Regions from separate parts of the Rhizobium sp. 'Codium 1' genome, predicted to be linked through region 3. Evidence: riboswitches for the same ligand, from Rfam matches in the RefSeq annotation. Region 3 holds a riboswitch; each other region holds the start of a gene.
The links. A riboswitch is a leader RNA that binds a small molecule or an ion and turns the genes downstream of it on or off. The one in region 3 is predicted to bind cobalamin.
Positions count from the first base shown of each region.

Region 1 (4,208 bases), on a different contig from region 3:
CAAGGCGCACCAGGACCAGCGGCGTCTCCGCTGCCTGACCTCCTCAATCGTCCAGATCAGGCCCGACGGTGGCAATGACTGCAGCGAACTGGCGCGGGCGATTTCCCGGATGGAATCCAACCGCGACATCCTTGCGGCGAGACTGGCGGATCTTCGCGAGAACCGCGTATCCGATGCGCGTGCGGCTCTGGTAACCGCACTCGAGGCGAATGGCTGCGGCTCCGACGAAACAGCCTACCCGGAAGAGGCAGGGCGCATTCCCTATCTGGACACCTTGCCGGAACCCTATCGCCCGGACCGGCAAGCGGAAGCAGCATATTCCAACGAGCCACCCCAGATCTCGTTGATGCCCACCGGCAATGTCCGCACGCTTTGCGTCCGAACCTGCGACGGCGGCTTTTTCCCCATTTCGTCCCAGACATCGCCGATGAATTTTGGCCGGGACGCGGCCCAGTGTCAGCAGATGTGCCCCGGTACGGAGACCGAGCTCTTCTTTCACGCGCCTGAACGCAGCGAGACGCTCGATATGGTCTCGGCCGTCACCGGCCGCCCATATAGGGACCTGCCCAATGCATTTGTCTACCGCAACCGCCAAACGGGCACGGACCCATCCTGCAGCTGCAACATGCAGCTTTATTACCAGCGCATGACGCCACGCCAGGCGGTTCCCGACTACCAGTCGTCCATCCTGGAGATCAGCCCGAATAAGGCACCAGCACCGGCGGCGATACCACCTGCACCAGAGCGCGACCTGGACGAGGCGAGCCTGAGCGTGCGTCGGGTCGGACCGGCTTTTCTGCCCCCGGACAAGGGCACCATAGACCTCAGGAACCCTGCGGCGCCCGGCCCACAGCCGCTACAGGAGTAAGCGGCGCGGAGGCCCGCTCGCCCCAATGGTCCTCGAAGACGAGGTCTTCGAGTGCGAGGCGCTGGCGCCATCCCTTCACCTCCAGTTCGGGCGCCGAATAGAGTTCATCGACATATCCAAGGCAGAGATAGCCGATGATCTGGATCCGGTCCGGAACGCCGAGGATGACCTTTAGCTCTGCCTCGTGGAAAATGCTGACCCATCCGAGGCCGACACCTTCCGCCCGCGCAGCAAGCCAGAGGTTCTGGATTGCGCAGACGGTCGAGAAAGCGTCCATCCGGGCATCATGGGTCCGCCCGAGAACCACAGGCCCGGCGCGTTCCGGATCGCAGGTGACGCAAATGTTGAGCGGTGCCTTGCGGATGCCTTCGAGCTTCAGGGCGCGATAGGCGCTGCGACGTTCCTCGGGAAACATTTGCTCTGCCTCGGCATTCGCGCGGGCGAACGCCTCCCACACCGCAACGCGCGTTTCCGGGCTCCTGATCAGCAGGAAATTCCAAGGCTGCATGAAGCCGACCGACGGCGCCGCATGGGCCGCCCCGAGCAGCCTTTGCACCACGTCATCCGGCAAGGGATCGGGCAGAAACTGGTCGCGAACGTCGCGCCGCGTATGGATGGCCCGGTAGACAGCGGCCTTGTCTTCCTCGACAAAACCCGCTGCCCGGACGAGAAATTCGTTCGGATCGTCGTGCATCGCAATCCCCACAATGCGCAACCGCCCGCCGTCCGCGCAGGCTCGGTCTATCTTGCCAGGCCGGTCTTCTGACTGGGCATCATCCAGGACGCACACCTTCCCGGATCGCTCCAGTGGTCGGGTTTCCCCTTGCGCATCATGTCCGCCTCACAGCGTTGGGCACGTGCCGGAATTGCGCCGGCTTCCCGATTCTCCTGCCTTCGGCAGGCACCTGACTGATGGCTTGTATCCCGAAGCGGCAAGCTTCGACAGGCCAAAAACGACAGGGTCAATCCTCGATGGGGAAGTAACGGACGAACGCGAAGGCCGTCCCGTCCGGCGACCAGTTCGGAACGTTGATCGAACCCTGCCCGCCGAAGAACTCGAACAGCGTCTCGACATTTCCGCCATCGGCATCCATCAGCCGAAGCCGGACCTGCTTGTCGCGGGGATGGCCGGATACATCGGCGTCATAGGAGAGGAACAGGACCTTGCTTCCGTCTGGCGAAGGATGCGGGAACCAGTCGCCATAGCCATCGGAAGTAAGCTGCTCCAGTTCCGTGCCATCGGTGCGCATCCGCCAGATCTGCATGGTGCCGGTGCGGCTGGAATTGAAATAGATCCACTGGCCGTCGGGCGAATAATCGGGACCGTCATTGTGTCCCTCGCCAAATGTCAGCCGCTGCTCAGACCCGCCCTTGGTCGGGATCGTGTAGATGTCGAAGGCCCCGTTCCGTTCGCCGCAATAGGCAAGTACATTCCCGTCCGGTGACCAGCCGTGCCAATAGGACGGCATATTCGCCGTCACCTGACGTGGCTCGTCATCGCCATCGCCGAGCAGATAGATGCAGGACTTGCCATGGAGTGTATGGTCGGAAAAGACGATCGAAGCGCCGTCAGGTGAAATTCCGTGGTCGTTGTTGAGCCGGACGGCAAAACCGGTATCGATCAGTTCGGGTGCCGGATCATCTTCGTCGAGCGGCAGTGCATAGATGAGACCGTCGCCATTTATGACGAGGAAATCACCGTCGCGCGACCAGTTGGGCGCCTCGACGAGGTCTTCCGTCTCCCAGACAACCTCGCATTCGCGTGTCGCCATGTCGTAGATTTCGACCGAACTGCGCATCCTGGACTCCCTGTTCGCCGTAAAGCCAGCTTCAGTGGCTACGACAAATAAACTCGCTTACCCGCGCAGCGCACGTGGGCAATGTTGATAAAGGGCCGCAAAAGCCAACAATTTAACGCTCACGCGCGATCCCGGAAGCGGTTCGTGATCGGATAGCGACGATCGCGTCCGAAATTCTTCTTGGTGATTTTGACGCCCGGCGCCGACTGGCGGCGCTTGTATTCGGCGAGATAGAGCAGGTGTTCGACCCGGTGCACCGTCCCAAGGTCGTGGCCGCGCGCGACGATCTCCTCAACGCCCATTTCCTTCTCGACAAGGCATTCGAGGATGTCGTCAAGGACGGGATAGGGCGGAAGCGAGTCCTGGTCGGTCTGGTTCGGACGCAGCTCCGCAGAGGGCGCCTTGGAGAGGATGTTCTGCGGGATCACCTCGCCAGACGGCCCCAGAGCGCCCGGCGGCACGTTCTGGTTCCTCCAGGCCGAGAGTGCATAGACTTGCATCTTGTAGAGGTCCTTGATCGGATTGAAGCCGCCATTCATGTCGCCATAGAGCGTGGCATAGCCGACAGACATTTCCGACTTGTTGCCCGTTGTCACGACCATCGAGCCGAACTTGTTGGAGACCGCCATGAGGATCGTGCCGCGTGTACGGCTCTGCAGGTTTTCCTCGGTGATACCGCTCTCGGTGCCCTCGAACATCTCGGAGAGCGACGACAGGAAGCCTTCCACCGGCTCCTGGATGGGCACGATGTCGTAGTGGCAACCCAGCGCCTTGGCGCAGGCCTCGGCATCGGCAAAGCTCTCCTGCGAGGTATAGCGATAGGGCAGCATGATCGTGCGCACCCGCTCCTCGCCGAGCGCATCCACGGCAATGGCCGCACAGATGGCCGAATCGATGCCGCCAGACAGTCCGAGCACCACGCTCTTGAACCCGTTCTTGTTGACGTAGTCTCGGAAACCCAGCACGCAGGCTCGGTAGTCTGCCTCTTCCTTCTCGGGTATGCGCGACATCGGACCCTGGTCGCAGCGCCAGCCGTCATCTGAGCGTTTCCACGTGGTGACGGAGAGCGTCTCCTCGAATTGGCTCATCTGAAAGGCGAGCGACTTGTCGCCGTTGAAGGCGAAGCTCGCGCCGTCGAAAACAAGTTCGTCCTGGCCGCCGAGCTGATTGGCGAAGATGAGCGGCAGCCCGGTTTCGATGACCTGACGCAGCGCCACCTGATGGCGCACGTCGACCTTGCCGCGGTAATAGGGCGAACCATTCGGCACGAGCAGGATTTCGGCACCCGTTTCGGCCAGTGTCTCGCAGACCCCGAGATCGTTCCAGATCTCTTCGCAGATCGGCACGCCGATGCGCACGCCGCGAAAATTGACAGGACCGGGCATTTCGCCTTCCACGAAGACGCGCTTCTCGTCGAACTCTCCGTAATTCGGCAGGTCGATCTTGTCGCGGAAGGAGAGGATGCGGCCACCATCGAGAATGGCGACGGAATTGTGCCGTCCCGCCTCGCCCTGGCGCGGAAACCCGACGATCACCCCCGG
Region 1 is NZ_JAJGPW010000004.1:346,418-350,625, forward strand. Features, by position in the region: gene LJE98_RS13215 (DUF2865 domain-containing protein) at 1-868, shown strand, start outside; gene bluB (5,6-dimethylbenzimidazole synthase) at 825-1,562, opposite strand; cobalamin riboswitch at 1,603-1,792, opposite strand; gene LJE98_RS13225 (TolB family protein) at 1,831-2,667, opposite strand; gene LJE98_RS13230 (NAD+ synthase) at 2,787-4,208, opposite strand, start outside.
Region 1: another riboswitch for cobalamin. It lies ahead of bluB (5,6-dimethylbenzimidazole synthase); the one in region 3 lies ahead of LJE98_RS04925 (ABC transporter ATP-binding protein).

Region 2 (4,208 bases), on a different contig from region 3:
CCTAAGATGCGCGACGAACTCAATCAGGACATTTTCGGGACCTTTGTTCCGGAGCACAGTCACGAGGATCCCGTGCGCCGGGCGCAGATCCAGATGAAGCGCCCGCTTCCGAAGCGCTTCTACGAGAGCGTCGGTATTGATGAGCGCGACGGAGGCTTCTCGATCACGCTCGATGGCAAACCGGTCAAGACGCCGGCCAAGAACCTGCTGCAGCTGCCGACCCGCGAGGCGGCCGAACTCGTGGCAGCGGAATGGGCAGGGCAGGGCGAACACATCGACCCCGCGACCATGCCGGTCACCAAGCTCGCCAACACGGCGATCGATGCCGTCTCCAATAGCCTCGCGGAAGTTTTCGACGAAATCGTCCGCTTCGCCGGGACGGACATGCTGTGTTACCGCGCAGATGGCCCGAAAGAATTGATCGACCGCCAGGCGGCCCGCTGGGATCCGGTTCTCTCCTGGGCGACGACGGCTCATGGCACCCGCTTCTTCCTGGTGGAAGGCGTCATGCATCAGGAACAGCCGGCAGAAGCGATTGCCGCCTATACAAGGGCACTCGAGCGTTATCGAGACGCTTTCCTGATCTCATGTCTCAACGTGGTCACGACGTTGACCGGCTCGGCGGTTCTGGCGCTTGCCTATGCCGACGGCGCCTGTGACCTGGATGAAGTCTGGTCGCTCGCGCATATCGACGAGGACTGGGCAGTCGAGCACTGGGGCACCGATGCCGAAGCGGAGGCGCGTCGCGACGCCCGATACGCCGAATATGCGTCGGCAGCCGCCCTCTTCCAGGCGCTTCAGCCGCAAAGTTAACCCTCCACTAACCATAAATGACGAATTGTCGGATTGGTCCAGAATCACCAGTCCGGGGTTGTCATGATCGCTCGCAGTCTCCGTTTCGCCGCAGCCATCGGGCTCCTTTTGGTGCTGGCATCGTGTACACTGCTGCATGGACGCAGCATCGACCGGCCACTGGTCTATTACGTTCGCAATGTCACCGTCATGGCCGATGCACGGATCCCGCTCGACCTGATCGGCGGCATTGACCGCCGTGTGTCGGCAGCAATCGCAGCAACCCGGGCGCCTCAGGGTGCGGAACGTGTCGTGCTGCTGGTCAAGATCGACCGACTCGGCTTCGGCGAGGGTGCACGACGCCACCTGGCTCAAGCGAAGTTCACGGTGACGGCGACATCCGTCGAAACGGGTGAGCCGGTGGCGCAAGGGTCCTTCACCGTCAATAGCCCGACCGACGACCCGCGCTGGGTCCGTCAGGCGCTGGCCGAGGAAATCGCAGCCCGAATCCGTTTCGCCTTTTCGCTGACAACGCCCCGTATTCGCAGGGCCGCACCACCCGCCCGAACCATTTCGACGCGCCTCAAGACCGATCCGGCATCGTTGGTCGTGCCAAATACGTCTCCGGTTCCGCCGCGGGCCGCAGCCGCGCCGAAGGCTGCGCCGCAGAAGCCTGTCATTGCCGCAGCGCCGGTTGCTGCGACGCCACCTCCGCCAAAGGAAATGGCAGTCCCTCCGGTGGCTGCCACCGCCCAGCCGACGTCTCCGAGAGCCCCGGCGCAACCCGCTCGGCGCGCGGCCGATATCGGCTCTGGAACGCCGGTGGAGCAGGGTGCAAGCGGTACGATCCGGCTTCGCGCCGAATGCGATCCGGCCGTGACGTCCAACTGCACGGCAGCGCCGTGATCATCCCCGCGGCGCAAAGGCGCATCGCCGCGCCGCAGCCGTGATTGACTCGACACCGACCTCGGCCTAATCCTCGTCATGGATGGTTTCCGGACGGCAGAGATGCGGTCCGGAGAGCAAAAGGGAATGCGAAGGCGTGGACCCAGACCGGGCATGCCGAACGCAGCCGACCCCGCGACTGTATTGCAGCGAGGGTTCTCCATCCGCTCTGCCGTTTCAGGTGGTGACGGGTCGCAGGTGCGACCGGCTTCTCGAAAACGGCAGGACGGAAAAGCCACTGGGGTGGCAGCACGATCAGCCGGGGCAGGACGCCTCTTTCTCTACGAATCGTCCGCTCTTTCGTGTTGCCGGAACACCCTGGGAAGGTGAGGAGAATCCGACGGCTTTCAAAAGCCACGACCTGCGAGCCAGGAGACCTGCCATCCACGGGCATGGTGCCCACACTGGGGAGGTTTCCCCGTTGCCAGCACGGAGGTTGTCGTGGCGACGTTTTGCATCAGCGGGTCCTTGAGGCCCCGCCGGTGCCGGGCCGTATTGTCGGTCCAGGCATCGATCCCTGTTTCGTGCATTCTGCATCCGTGTGGTGCTGCAGATCTGCATACGGTTGGAGGCGTCGGCACTCCATGACCGAATTCCATCCACGATCCATTCTGGTTCTCGGCGGCGCCCGTTCGGGAAAGTCGCGTTTTGCAGAAGGATTGGCCCGCGACACCGGCCTCGAGAAGATCTATCTTGCGACGGGCCGCGCCTGGGACGACGAGATGCGCGCCCGCATTGCTGCCCACAAAGCCGACCGCGCGGATGACGGCTGGACCACCCATGAGGCACCGCTGGACCTAATCGGCGCGCTGAAGACGCTTGATCAGCCGGGCCGGGTCATTCTCGTCGATTGCCTGACACTCTGGGTCACCAATCTGATGATGGAAGAAGGCCGTGACGTCGACGCAGACGGCGGGGCACTCGCCGCCAGTCTCAGCGAACTCCAGGCCACCGTCATCTTCGTCTCTAATGAAGTCGGGCTCGGGATTGTCCCTGAGAACAGGATGGCTCGCGCCTTCCGCGACCATGCCGGTCGCCTCCACCAATCGATCGCCGCAAACGCGGCTGAAGTCTATTTCGTTGCGGCCGGATTGCCGCTGAAAATGAAGGGTTGAACCATGTTGCAGCAAAAGATCCCCGCCACCGTCATCACCGGCTTCCTCGGCGCGGGCAAGACCACCATCATTCGCAACATGCTGATGAATGCCGGCGGCAAGAAGATCGCACTGATCATCAACGAATTTGGCGACCTCGGGGTCGATGGCGACGTGCTGAAGGGCTGCGGCGCAGACAACTGCACCGAAGACGACATCATCGAGCTCACCAATGGCTGTATCTGCTGCACCGTTGCCGATGATTTCGTGCCGACCATGCTGAAGCTGCTCGACCGAGACGTGAAGCCTGATCACATCGTCATCGAGACGTCTGGGCTCGCCTTGCCGCAGCCGCTGGTCGCCGCCTTCAACTGGCCGGATATCCGTACCCGCGTGACGGTCGATGGTGTCGTGACCGTTGTGGACAGCGCCGCAGTCGCCGCAGGCCGTTTTGCCGATGACCATGACGCCGTCGCCGCCCAGCGCGCCGAGGACGATAGCCTCGACCACGAGAGCCCGATCGAGGAACTCTTCGAGGACCAACTGACCTGCGCCGACCTCATCGTCCTCAACAAGGCGGATCTGCTGGATGCTGCCGGTATTGCCGCCGTGCGCGCCGAGGTGAGCGGTCGCACCAGCCGCAAGCCATCGATGATCGAGGCGAAGAACGGCGAGGTGTCCTCGCTCGTGCTGCTCGGGATCGGCGCCAGCACCGAAGACGACATCGCAAACCGCAAGTCGCACCACGAACTGGAGCACGAAGCATTGCATGCCTCGGGCGAGGACCACGACCATCATCACGACCACGACGAATTCGAAAGCTTCGTCCTGAAGCTCGGCGCGATCAAGGACCCGGCAGACTTCATCGACAGCCTGAAGCCGGTCATTGAGAAACACGACATCCTGCGCCTCAAGGGTTTCATCGACGTGCCCGGCAAGCCGATGCGCCTTGTCGTCCAGGCGGTCGGCACCCGCATCGACACCTATTTCGACCGCCCCTGGGCATCGGGCGAAAAGCGCGAGACCCGCATTGTCGTCATCGGCCTGCACGATTGGGATTTCGGCGCAGTGGTCGCCGACGTCCAGGCGGCGGCTGGCTGAGCCATGCATCTGCTTCTCGCCCAGAAGGGATCGATCAGCGACGGCGACGAGGCGATCGATCTCGGCCAGACGCCGGGAGACATCCTGTTCCTGTCGGCGGCAGACACGGAGCTGGCTGCCATCGCAGCCGCTGTGGAGGCGCGGGGCGAGCATAGGCTGAACTGGCGGCTCGCCAGCCTGATGACCCTGAAACACCCGATGTCGGTCGACACCTATGTCGAACGCACGGCAAGGCATGCGCGGCTGATCGTGGTCCGGGCGCTGGGTGGCGCGAGT
Region 2 is NZ_JAJGPW010000007.1:82,235-86,442, reverse strand. Features, by position in the region: gene LJE98_RS16630 (ATP12 family chaperone protein) at 7-813, shown strand; gene LJE98_RS16625 (hypothetical protein) at 877-1,698, shown strand; cobalamin riboswitch at 1,765-2,137, shown strand; gene cobU (bifunctional adenosylcobinamide kinase/adenosylcobinamide-phosphate guanylyltransferase) at 2,322-2,852, shown strand; gene cobW (cobalamin biosynthesis protein CobW) at 2,856-3,932, shown strand; gene cobN (cobaltochelatase subunit CobN) at 3,936-4,208, shown strand, end outside.
Region 2: another riboswitch for cobalamin. It lies ahead of cobU (bifunctional adenosylcobinamide kinase/adenosylcobinamide-phosphate guanylyltransferase); the one in region 3 lies ahead of LJE98_RS04925 (ABC transporter ATP-binding protein).

Region 3 (4,208 bases):
CTTGGTTTGTTATCCTTTGGTCCTTCCCATCGCGGAGATTGGTCTGTGGTTCCCGGCTTTCCACCTTTCGGCGAGTACGTGCTCATGGCTTGTCTCCTTGTGGCTGTTTGTGGATGTTGAACTTTGACCAACTGTCAGGCCTGCCAACCGTTCCGCAGGAACATTTGCCGGTGCCTTCTGTTTGCCTTGGGAACGGTGACGGAGAGCTGATGATGAAAAGCGGGACGGAGAGCGCGACGAAGAGGCCGCATGTGGTCATCGTCGGCGCAGGCTTCGGTGGTCTGGCCTGTGCCCAGGCGCTGGGCAATACGGAAATCGACGTCACGGTGATCGATCGCCGCAACCACAACCTCTTCCAGCCGCTGCTCTACCAGGTCGCGACAGCGGCCTTGTCGCCGGCAGATATCTCAGAACCCATTCGCCGCACGCTGGGCCGGTATGAGAACATCCATGTGGTGATGGCCGAGGTCGTGTCGGTCGATGCACCCGCACGGACGGTTATCCTGAAAGACGGTGGCTCGACCCCCTTTGATCGCCTCGTGCTCGCGACAGGCTCCACCTACAACTATTTCGGACATCAGGACTGGCAGCAGCATGCGCCGGGTCTGAAATCCGTTCACGAAGCCCGAGACATCCGCCACAGGCTCCTTCTCGCTTTTGAGAAGGCGGAGCGAAGCACGGACGAGGCCGAAAAGCGCAGTCTTTTGACCAGCGTGGTCATCGGCGGTGGACCGACAGGCGTCGAAATGGCGGGCGCAATCTCTGAACTGGGTCGTTTCATGATAGCGCAGGATTTCCGCAGGCTGCATCCCGATCAATTGACGGTGCTGCTCATCGAGGCGGGACCGAGGATTCTGTCAACCTTCCCGGAAACTCTCTCGCGATATGCATCCGATTACCTTGCAGGAATCGGCGTCGATATACGCCTCGATACGCCTGTCGAAGATATCACGGCAGAGGGGGTTCAGGCTGGCGGCACGTTCCTGCCTGCAAGCTGCATTGTCTGGGGAGCCGGCGTGAAGGCGTCTCCCGCGGCCGAATGGCTGGGCATTGAGCCGGGAGCTGGCGGCCGACTGCCGGTGGGGCCGGATCTGTCGGTCACGGGCACGGCCGGCATATACGCATTGGGCGATACGGCTCTTGCGTTGGGAAAGGACCGCAATCCGCTGCCGGCCCTTGCGCAGGTGGCCAAGCAACAGGGAATATTTCTCGGTCGCGCGCTGAAAGCCGACCTCCTGTCCGGAAAGCCAATCCCCACGTTTCACTTCCGCAATCGGGGCAACACCGCGGTCATCGGGCGGAATGCCGCCATTTTTGACTTCGGATCCTGGCAGATCAAGGGTCGGCTTGCCTGGCTGCTATGGGCCCTCGTCCACGTGTATTTGCTTGTCAATTTCGAGAAGCGGCTGCTCGTCAGCATCCAGTGGATCTGGCGGTATTCGACGCGCCAGAGAGGTGCGCGTGTGATTGACGAAACGGCGGTCTCCGCCACGGTACCCGCAACGGAAGCCAAGGACAGAGCGGCGAATTGATTGCGCGCCCGATTTTTGGGTGGACAAGGTCAGTGGCGCTTGCTAATCGTAATGATATTACATAACGAAAAGATCAAGGCTTGACCGCCGGGGTCTGCAGATCCTATGCAAGCAGATGACGGTTCCCTCAACGGATGACTCCGAGGGGATTAATAGGGAACACGGTGCGGAAGACCCAATAGGGACCAAGACCGTGGCTGCCCCCGCAACTGTAAGCGGATTGCTGTCCATTCTTGCGGCGTTCACACGCCGAGCCACTGCGGGTCACCGTGGGAAGGCAATTGGAAAGCGTTTGTCCGCGAGCCAGGAGACCTGCCGTCAAGTGATGAAACCGAAGCGGACGGGGTGTTCCGATGGATACGAACTGGCTTTTGCACAGCGCCCGTTGGCGCGCCGAACTCATGCCATTTTGCCTCCGGACAAATCCTGCGGAGGACTGGCATGCATTCTCTTCCCGATTTTAGGCCGGCACGGCAGCCTTTTCACCGTGCCTGTGACCCGACGGCAAGTCACCGCTCTCTGGCGGAGGCTCAGTCATGAGCTGCAGCACCAAGGGATGCTCCGTCCGGGTCGCTGATCTCGGCTGGGGGCCAAAGCCATCGCATTTCCTCGTCCGAGGCGTGTCATTTGCTCTCGATGCGGGTGATCGCATGGCCATTGTCGGGCCGAATGGCGCGGGCAAGACCACGCTGCTTCGCTGCCTCTATCGTGGCGTCTCGCCGCTCGAAGGCCGGGTCGAGGTCGACGGCCAGGACATCTGGTCGATGACCGCGCGCCAGCTCGCGCGCCGCGTTGCCGTGGTTCTTCAGGAAATGCCGGGGGACTTCCCCTTTACCGTCAGAGATGTGGTCATGATGGGCCGGGTTCCGTGGCGCGAGGGCTTCGCAGGCTGGAGCGACCAGGATCGGGCGGAAGCCGAGCATGCGCTTGACCATCTCGACCTCCTGCGTCTGGCAGGTCGGCAGTTCTCGACCCTGTCCGGAGGCGAGAAGCAGCGTGTCCTCGTGGCGCGTGCGCTGGCCCAGAAGCCCGAGATCCTCATTCTCGACGAACCGACCAACCATCTCGACATTCGCCACCAGCTTGAAATTCTCGACCTGCTCGGCGCCTTGAACCTCACCATCATCACCACCCTGCACGACATCAATCTGGCTGCCGAATTCGCAAGCCATGTGGCCTTGATGCAAGGCGGGCGGATGAGTGCCTTCGGCGCGCCGGAAGCCGTGCTGACCGAGCAGGCCCTGTCCGGGACATTTGGTGTATTCGCCGCCCGCCAGCCGGGCGATAGCCACCGGCCCCACCGCTTTTCCTTTTCCCTTGAATTGAATTGATTTCGAAAGGACCTGTCCATATGGCGACCCGCCTCCTCCTGTCCGCCACATTTTTCGCCTCGGTTTTCACCGCCACGTCGGCTTTCGCCTATCCGGTGACGGTCAAGAGCTGCGATCGGGAAGTCACCTTCGATGCCGCACCTGCCCGCGCGATTTCCAACGACGTCAACCTGACCGAGATGATGCTCGCCCTGAAACTGCAGGACCGCATGGTCGGCTACACTGGCATTTCCGGCTGGAAGACACTGGACGAGGGACTGCGCGAAGGGGTGAAGGAGCTGCCGGAGCTTTCGCCAAAATACCCGACGATGGAAGTGATGCTGAACGCCGACGCCGATTTCTACTTCGCCGGCTGGAATTACGGCATGAAGGTGGGCGGCGAAGTGACGCCCGAAACGCTGGAGCCCTTCGGCGTCAAGGTCTATGAACTCACCGAATCCTGCATCCACATCATGGCAAAAAACAAGCCGACCATGGATGACATGTTCGTGGACCTGCTCAACCTAGGCAAGATCTTCGGCGTAGAGGCGCGTGCGGAAGAATTGGTAGCGGGCTATCGCAAGCGCCTCGGTGAGATCACCACGCGGGTCGGCGCCGTCGAGAAACCCGTACGGGTTTTCGTCTATGATTCCGGCACGGAGAAGCCCTTTACCCCCGGCCGCTTCGGAATTCCGACTGCCATGATCGAGGCCGCCGGTGGCGTCAATATCATGGACGATGTCGAAAAGAGCTGGACCGAAGTGTCCTGGGAGCCGGTCATCGAACGCAACCCGGAGGTCATCGTCATCGTCAACTACGGCGATGTGACCGCAGAACAGAAGATCGCCTTCATGAAGGAAACCCCGGCTTTCAAGAATCTCGATGCGGTCAAGCAGGATCGTTTTGTCGTGCTGGAATATGTCGAGGCGACGCCCGGCCCGCGCAATGTGCAGGCGATCGACCGTCTCGCCGACGCCTTCCATCCGCGTAACATGTGATGCCTGCGAAGGGGTCGCCCTGCGTCCCCCTCGGGCAACACGTTTCAAGGCAGCATGATGCAAGGTCGATTGTTCATCTGGGCGGGGTTAGCGCTCTTCCTTCTCGCACTGTGCCTGACAGCAGGCGTATCACTGGGGTCAGCCTCCATACCGGCCGAGACAGTCTGGTCGATCCTGGTCAACAAGCTGATGCCCGGGACCTTCGAGCCGACCTGGTCGGCCGGGCGCGAAAGCATCGTCTGGGATGTGCGCTTTCCGCGTGTGATTCTTGCCGGTCTCGTCGGCGCCGGTCTCGCCACGGTGGGTGCCGTGCTGCAGGCCGTCACCCGCAATCCGCTCGCCGATCCGCATCTGCTCGGCGTCTCCTC
Region 3 is NZ_JAJGPW010000001.1:1,014,366-1,018,573, reverse strand. Features, by position in the region: gene LJE98_RS04935 (hypothetical protein) at 1-86, opposite strand, end outside; gene LJE98_RS04930 (NAD(P)/FAD-dependent oxidoreductase) at 210-1,532, shown strand; cobalamin riboswitch at 1,635-1,867, shown strand; gene LJE98_RS04925 (ABC transporter ATP-binding protein) at 2,069-2,863, shown strand; gene LJE98_RS04920 (ABC transporter substrate-binding protein) at 2,884-3,840, shown strand; gene LJE98_RS04915 (FecCD family ABC transporter permease) at 3,895-4,208, shown strand, end outside.

Region 4 (4,208 bases), 880 kb from region 3:
GACCTTCGTCGCCTGCTCTCCATCGGCGTGATCGGCGACAACAACCAGAGGCTCCGCCTTGACCGGCTGGAAAGCCTCCTCGTGATATTGCTCCATGTCGAAGCCGGCGCCTTCGAGCGCTTCGCGCACGGTCGCCATGAAGGGCGCCGGGCCGCAGCAAAAGACTGTCCGCTCAAGGAAATCAGGCGCGAGAAGTGCGATCTTCGCCTTGTCGATGCGACCCTTCAGACCCGACCAGAGCTGACCCCGGCCGAGCTGCTCGATGATGAAGCCGAGCTGGAAGTTCGGCATATCGCGCGCCTTGGCTTCCAGCTCCCAGCGGAAGATGATGTCGTCGGGCGAACGCGCGCAGTTCAGGAACGTGATGTCGCTGTCGGGGGCCCGGTCGCTCAGATCCCGCGTCATCGACATCATCGGCGTCACGCCGGAGCCGGCGGAAACGAAGAGGTATTTCTTGCCAGGATGCTTGGCGTAGGAGAAGTCGCCAAGCGGGCCGAATGCCTTCAGCGCCATGCCAGGCCGCAGATTGTCGAACATCCAGCGCGTGCCGATACTCTCCTTCTGCGCCTTGACCGTCACGGCAACCGTATAGGGCCGCGACGGGCTGGACGAGAGGGTATAGGTGCGCATGACCGGCTCGGGGCCGACCGGAATTTCGAGTGTGACGAACTGGCCGGGCAAATAGCGAAACCACAGGCCCGGCTTGCTGGGCCTGAAGGTGAAGGTCATCACGTCGGCGGCCTCAGGTGTGACGGCGACGCATTCGAGCAGATGCTCCCGGTCGGACCAGGGGCGCATCTCATCGACGTGGCGGTACTGGGTGATGGCGATGTTCATCTCATGCCACCACAGACAGACGGGCCTTGTCGCCCTGGAGCCGGTTGATCATGAAGGTCGTGTACCAATCGACGAATTGCATGACGCCACCCTCGTGCTCGACGGAATAGGGACCAGGTTCATAGGCGGGCGAGCGAATGCCAAAGGCATTTTCCTCGACGATCGACCGGTCCTGATCGTTCGTCATTTCCCAGACATGGGTGAGTTCCTTGAGGTCGTAGTCCACACCTTCGACCGCATCCTTGTGCACGAGCCATGTGGTGGTGACGGCAGTTTCTTCGGCAGACAGGGGCGTCACCCGGAAAGAGATCGCATGGTCGACGAGGATGTGGTTCCAGGTCGAGGGATAGTGGAACAGCAGCAGGGTGCCGATATGCGAGGTGGAAACGTCGTCAGACAGCGGCCGGCGGACAGCGCGCTTGCCGGACAGAGTGTAGCTCTCGGCATCCTGGATCAACGGCATGCGGGCCGTGCGGAACTGGCCCGACGGATCCATATTGAAGGCGCTCGGAAGCCCGGCAGCCTCGCAGCGCTGCCAGTGCTCGGCGATCACGGGATCGTCACCGGCGCCCTGCACGCCGGTCGCTGTCGGGGCTTCCGGATAGGTGCGGCAGAGTTCCGGATGATTGCCGGCGCAATGGTAGCATTCGCGGTTGTTTTCCCAGACGAGCTTCCAGTTGCCCTTTTCGATGATCGTGCTGCGATGGGCGACCTTGGCCTCGGAAAGCCGGTGCGGCTTCATGTAGGGCTCGATCGAGGCCCGGACCGGCGCGAAATCGGCAGGCTCATTGGCGAGGCAAATGAAGATATAGCCCCCGACACTTTCGCAATGTACCGGCTTCAGGCCAAATTCGCTCTTGTCGAAGGTTTCGCCCATCTGACGGGCAAAGACGAGCGAGCCGTCGAGGTCATAGGTCCAGTTGTGATAGGGACAGACGAGCTTGGCAGAGGCACCGCGATCGGAGGTGCAGACGCGGTGGCCGCGATGGCGGCAGGTGTTGTGGAAGGCGCGGATGACCTGATCCTTGCCACGAACCAGGACCACCGGATAATCGCCGATCTGGGCGGTGAAATAATTGCCGGCGCGGGGAATCTCGCAGTCGTGGCCAATGAACAGCCAGTCGCGATACCAGATCTGCTCCATGTCGAGCTTGAAGTAGTCCTGGTCGATGTAAAAGGGCTGCTCGAGCGAGAAGCCTTCGCGGCGATTCTTGAGCTGGCGCAGCATGTTGGCCTGCAGGTCCATGTCGTCCTCGTTTGCAAAACCCGGGGGAGAAGAGAGCACAGCCCGTCACCGCCTTGAAAAGACGCTGCATGGCTATCTCCGGTCGCCCTCCGCAACCTCAAATGTCCATCTGCCAAGGCTGGTTTCCGGGCTCAGGAGTGGTCCATTCGCGGACCGCGTCGGCGCCTTCCCAGGGTCGCCCCCAGTGGCCTTTTGCCATAACGCATTCTCCACCACCGTTGCGGGGGCAGCGCCGGATTTCGACCGGCTTCCCGATTTCCCACCCTCCCTAGCAGGGCAGCACCTCGAGCTTGACTTGCATCTAATCACACGGCGCAGACGCGCGCTGCACTGCGAAACGACACGGCCCAAATCGTTTGCGACATGGAGCGAAGTCGTTGTGGAAACGAAGATCCGGGGAATTTTCCATTGTTTTCCAAGGCCTGCAGCAACGGACTATATTTCGCCTCTGAAAGCATGGCGCAAACGGGCGACTGAGATCGATTTACAATATTTGCGCTGCGGCAAGCCTCGCGAAATCTCGACCCGATAGAATACCGTCAAATCATGATTAACCATGCTGCGTTAAGCTCAAACAATCAGTCCGGGTACAGTCAGAGCGTCAAGATGCAGAAACTCAGATACTACGCGGCTCCCAAAGCAGAAACAAAAGCGGCGCCGCCCACCAGGGCAGTCCATACCGAGTTCCTGAGGACCGGTCGGATCTCGCGCAGCCGCGAGGATTGGCTGCCGGACGAGCGGCGCTATCTTTCCTATGAGGAAGTCGCAGCACGCACCGGACGCCGGCTGGAACGGGCCGCCGAGACCACCCATGAGCGGATCAACGCCTTTCACCACTCGGTGAAGTTTCCCAAGATCATCTTTCATCGCACGCTGAACGACAGCCCGCATCTGGGCTATTGTCACGTGACGGCGGCGCGCACGAACTTTGCGCAATATGCCGATGTGAAATGGGCTTTCTATATCGCCAATTTCTTTGCAGAACTCGGCGGCGAAGACGTCTTCTTCGAGCAGATCAAGCAGAATTACGGACGGATGTATTTCGCTGTGGCGATCAAGCCGGAAGCAGAGAACAAGTCGATGACCATCGACCGCTCATTCCGCGACAATGGCCTGCTCTTCCAGACCATCGATCCAAAAGAGGCGCTGCGCAATGTGCTGATGCTCGGCGCAAGAAACGCCGAGCTTCGAAAGATCATCACGACGCTCTGAAAGACGAGGCCTGGACCTCAGGTTCCGAAACCGCCGACCGGCTTTTTCTTGTAGAGCAGCCAATCCTTCGAGACATAGTCGCTCGCACCGTAGATCGTCACCGTGTCGCCGCCGGCCGTCTTGGAGGTGGCCAGCGCCTTTTCAGCGAAATTGGTGAAGTCGAAGGCATTCGGGGCCTGCTCGGAATAGCAGATTCCAAAGGACATGCTGAGCTGGCCGACGCGGGCGCCACTCGAAGAACCGACGAAATTCGTGGCCTTCAGCTTGGCCCGGACGAGATCGACCACGCGGCTGATCTCCTCCTGATCCGACGTATAGAGCAGCAGGCCAAAGCGGCCGGCATCGAAGCGGCAGGCGAGATCGCCACCGCCAGACACGGCTTCGAGCACCTTGGCGACCTGCATCAGGAAGCGCTCGGCGACCGCCGGACCCATCTGTTCCTGGATACGCGCATAGTCGTCGATCTCGCCGATCGCGACGCCGCAGAGAACGGGCATTTCGGGGTTGGCATAGATCTTGGCGACGGCCTTGTTGAAGGCGCGGCGAGACGCGAGGCGGGTGACCGGATCGACAAATTTCGCGGCTTCCGCCTCTTCGGCTTCGCGCTGGAGGTCAGCGAGCGATGCGGTCTTGTCGACGACGGCGCGGACGACATTGCTGTTCTGGTGGGCGCGCTTCTCGGTCGCCGCCTTCAGCATCTTGATCGACTGGCCGAGCGGCGTGCCTTCAAGGTCGGCCTCGGTGAGGATGCTCTTCGACGCATGGCCGATGACGCGGCCGTAATCGGTCAGGGAGATCTTCTCCTCGTTGAGCAGGCTGATGAAGTTGCTCATCTCGGCGCGAACCTGGCCGTTCTGACGGCTCAGCAGCCCATCCTCATGCTGGTGCGGCAGGTATTTGCGGCCGAGTTCGT
Region 4 is NZ_JAJGPW010000001.1:138,730-142,937, forward strand. Features, by position in the region: gene LJE98_RS00655 (hybrid-cluster NAD(P)-dependent oxidoreductase) at 1-837, opposite strand, end outside; gene LJE98_RS00660 (aromatic ring-hydroxylating oxygenase subunit alpha) at 839-2,083, opposite strand; cobalamin riboswitch at 2,182-2,385, opposite strand; gene LJE98_RS00665 (DUF6656 family protein) at 2,690-3,295, shown strand; gene LJE98_RS00670 (GGDEF domain-containing protein) at 3,313-4,208, opposite strand, start outside.
Region 4: another riboswitch for cobalamin. It lies ahead of LJE98_RS00660 (aromatic ring-hydroxylating oxygenase subunit alpha); the one in region 3 lies ahead of LJE98_RS04925 (ABC transporter ATP-binding protein).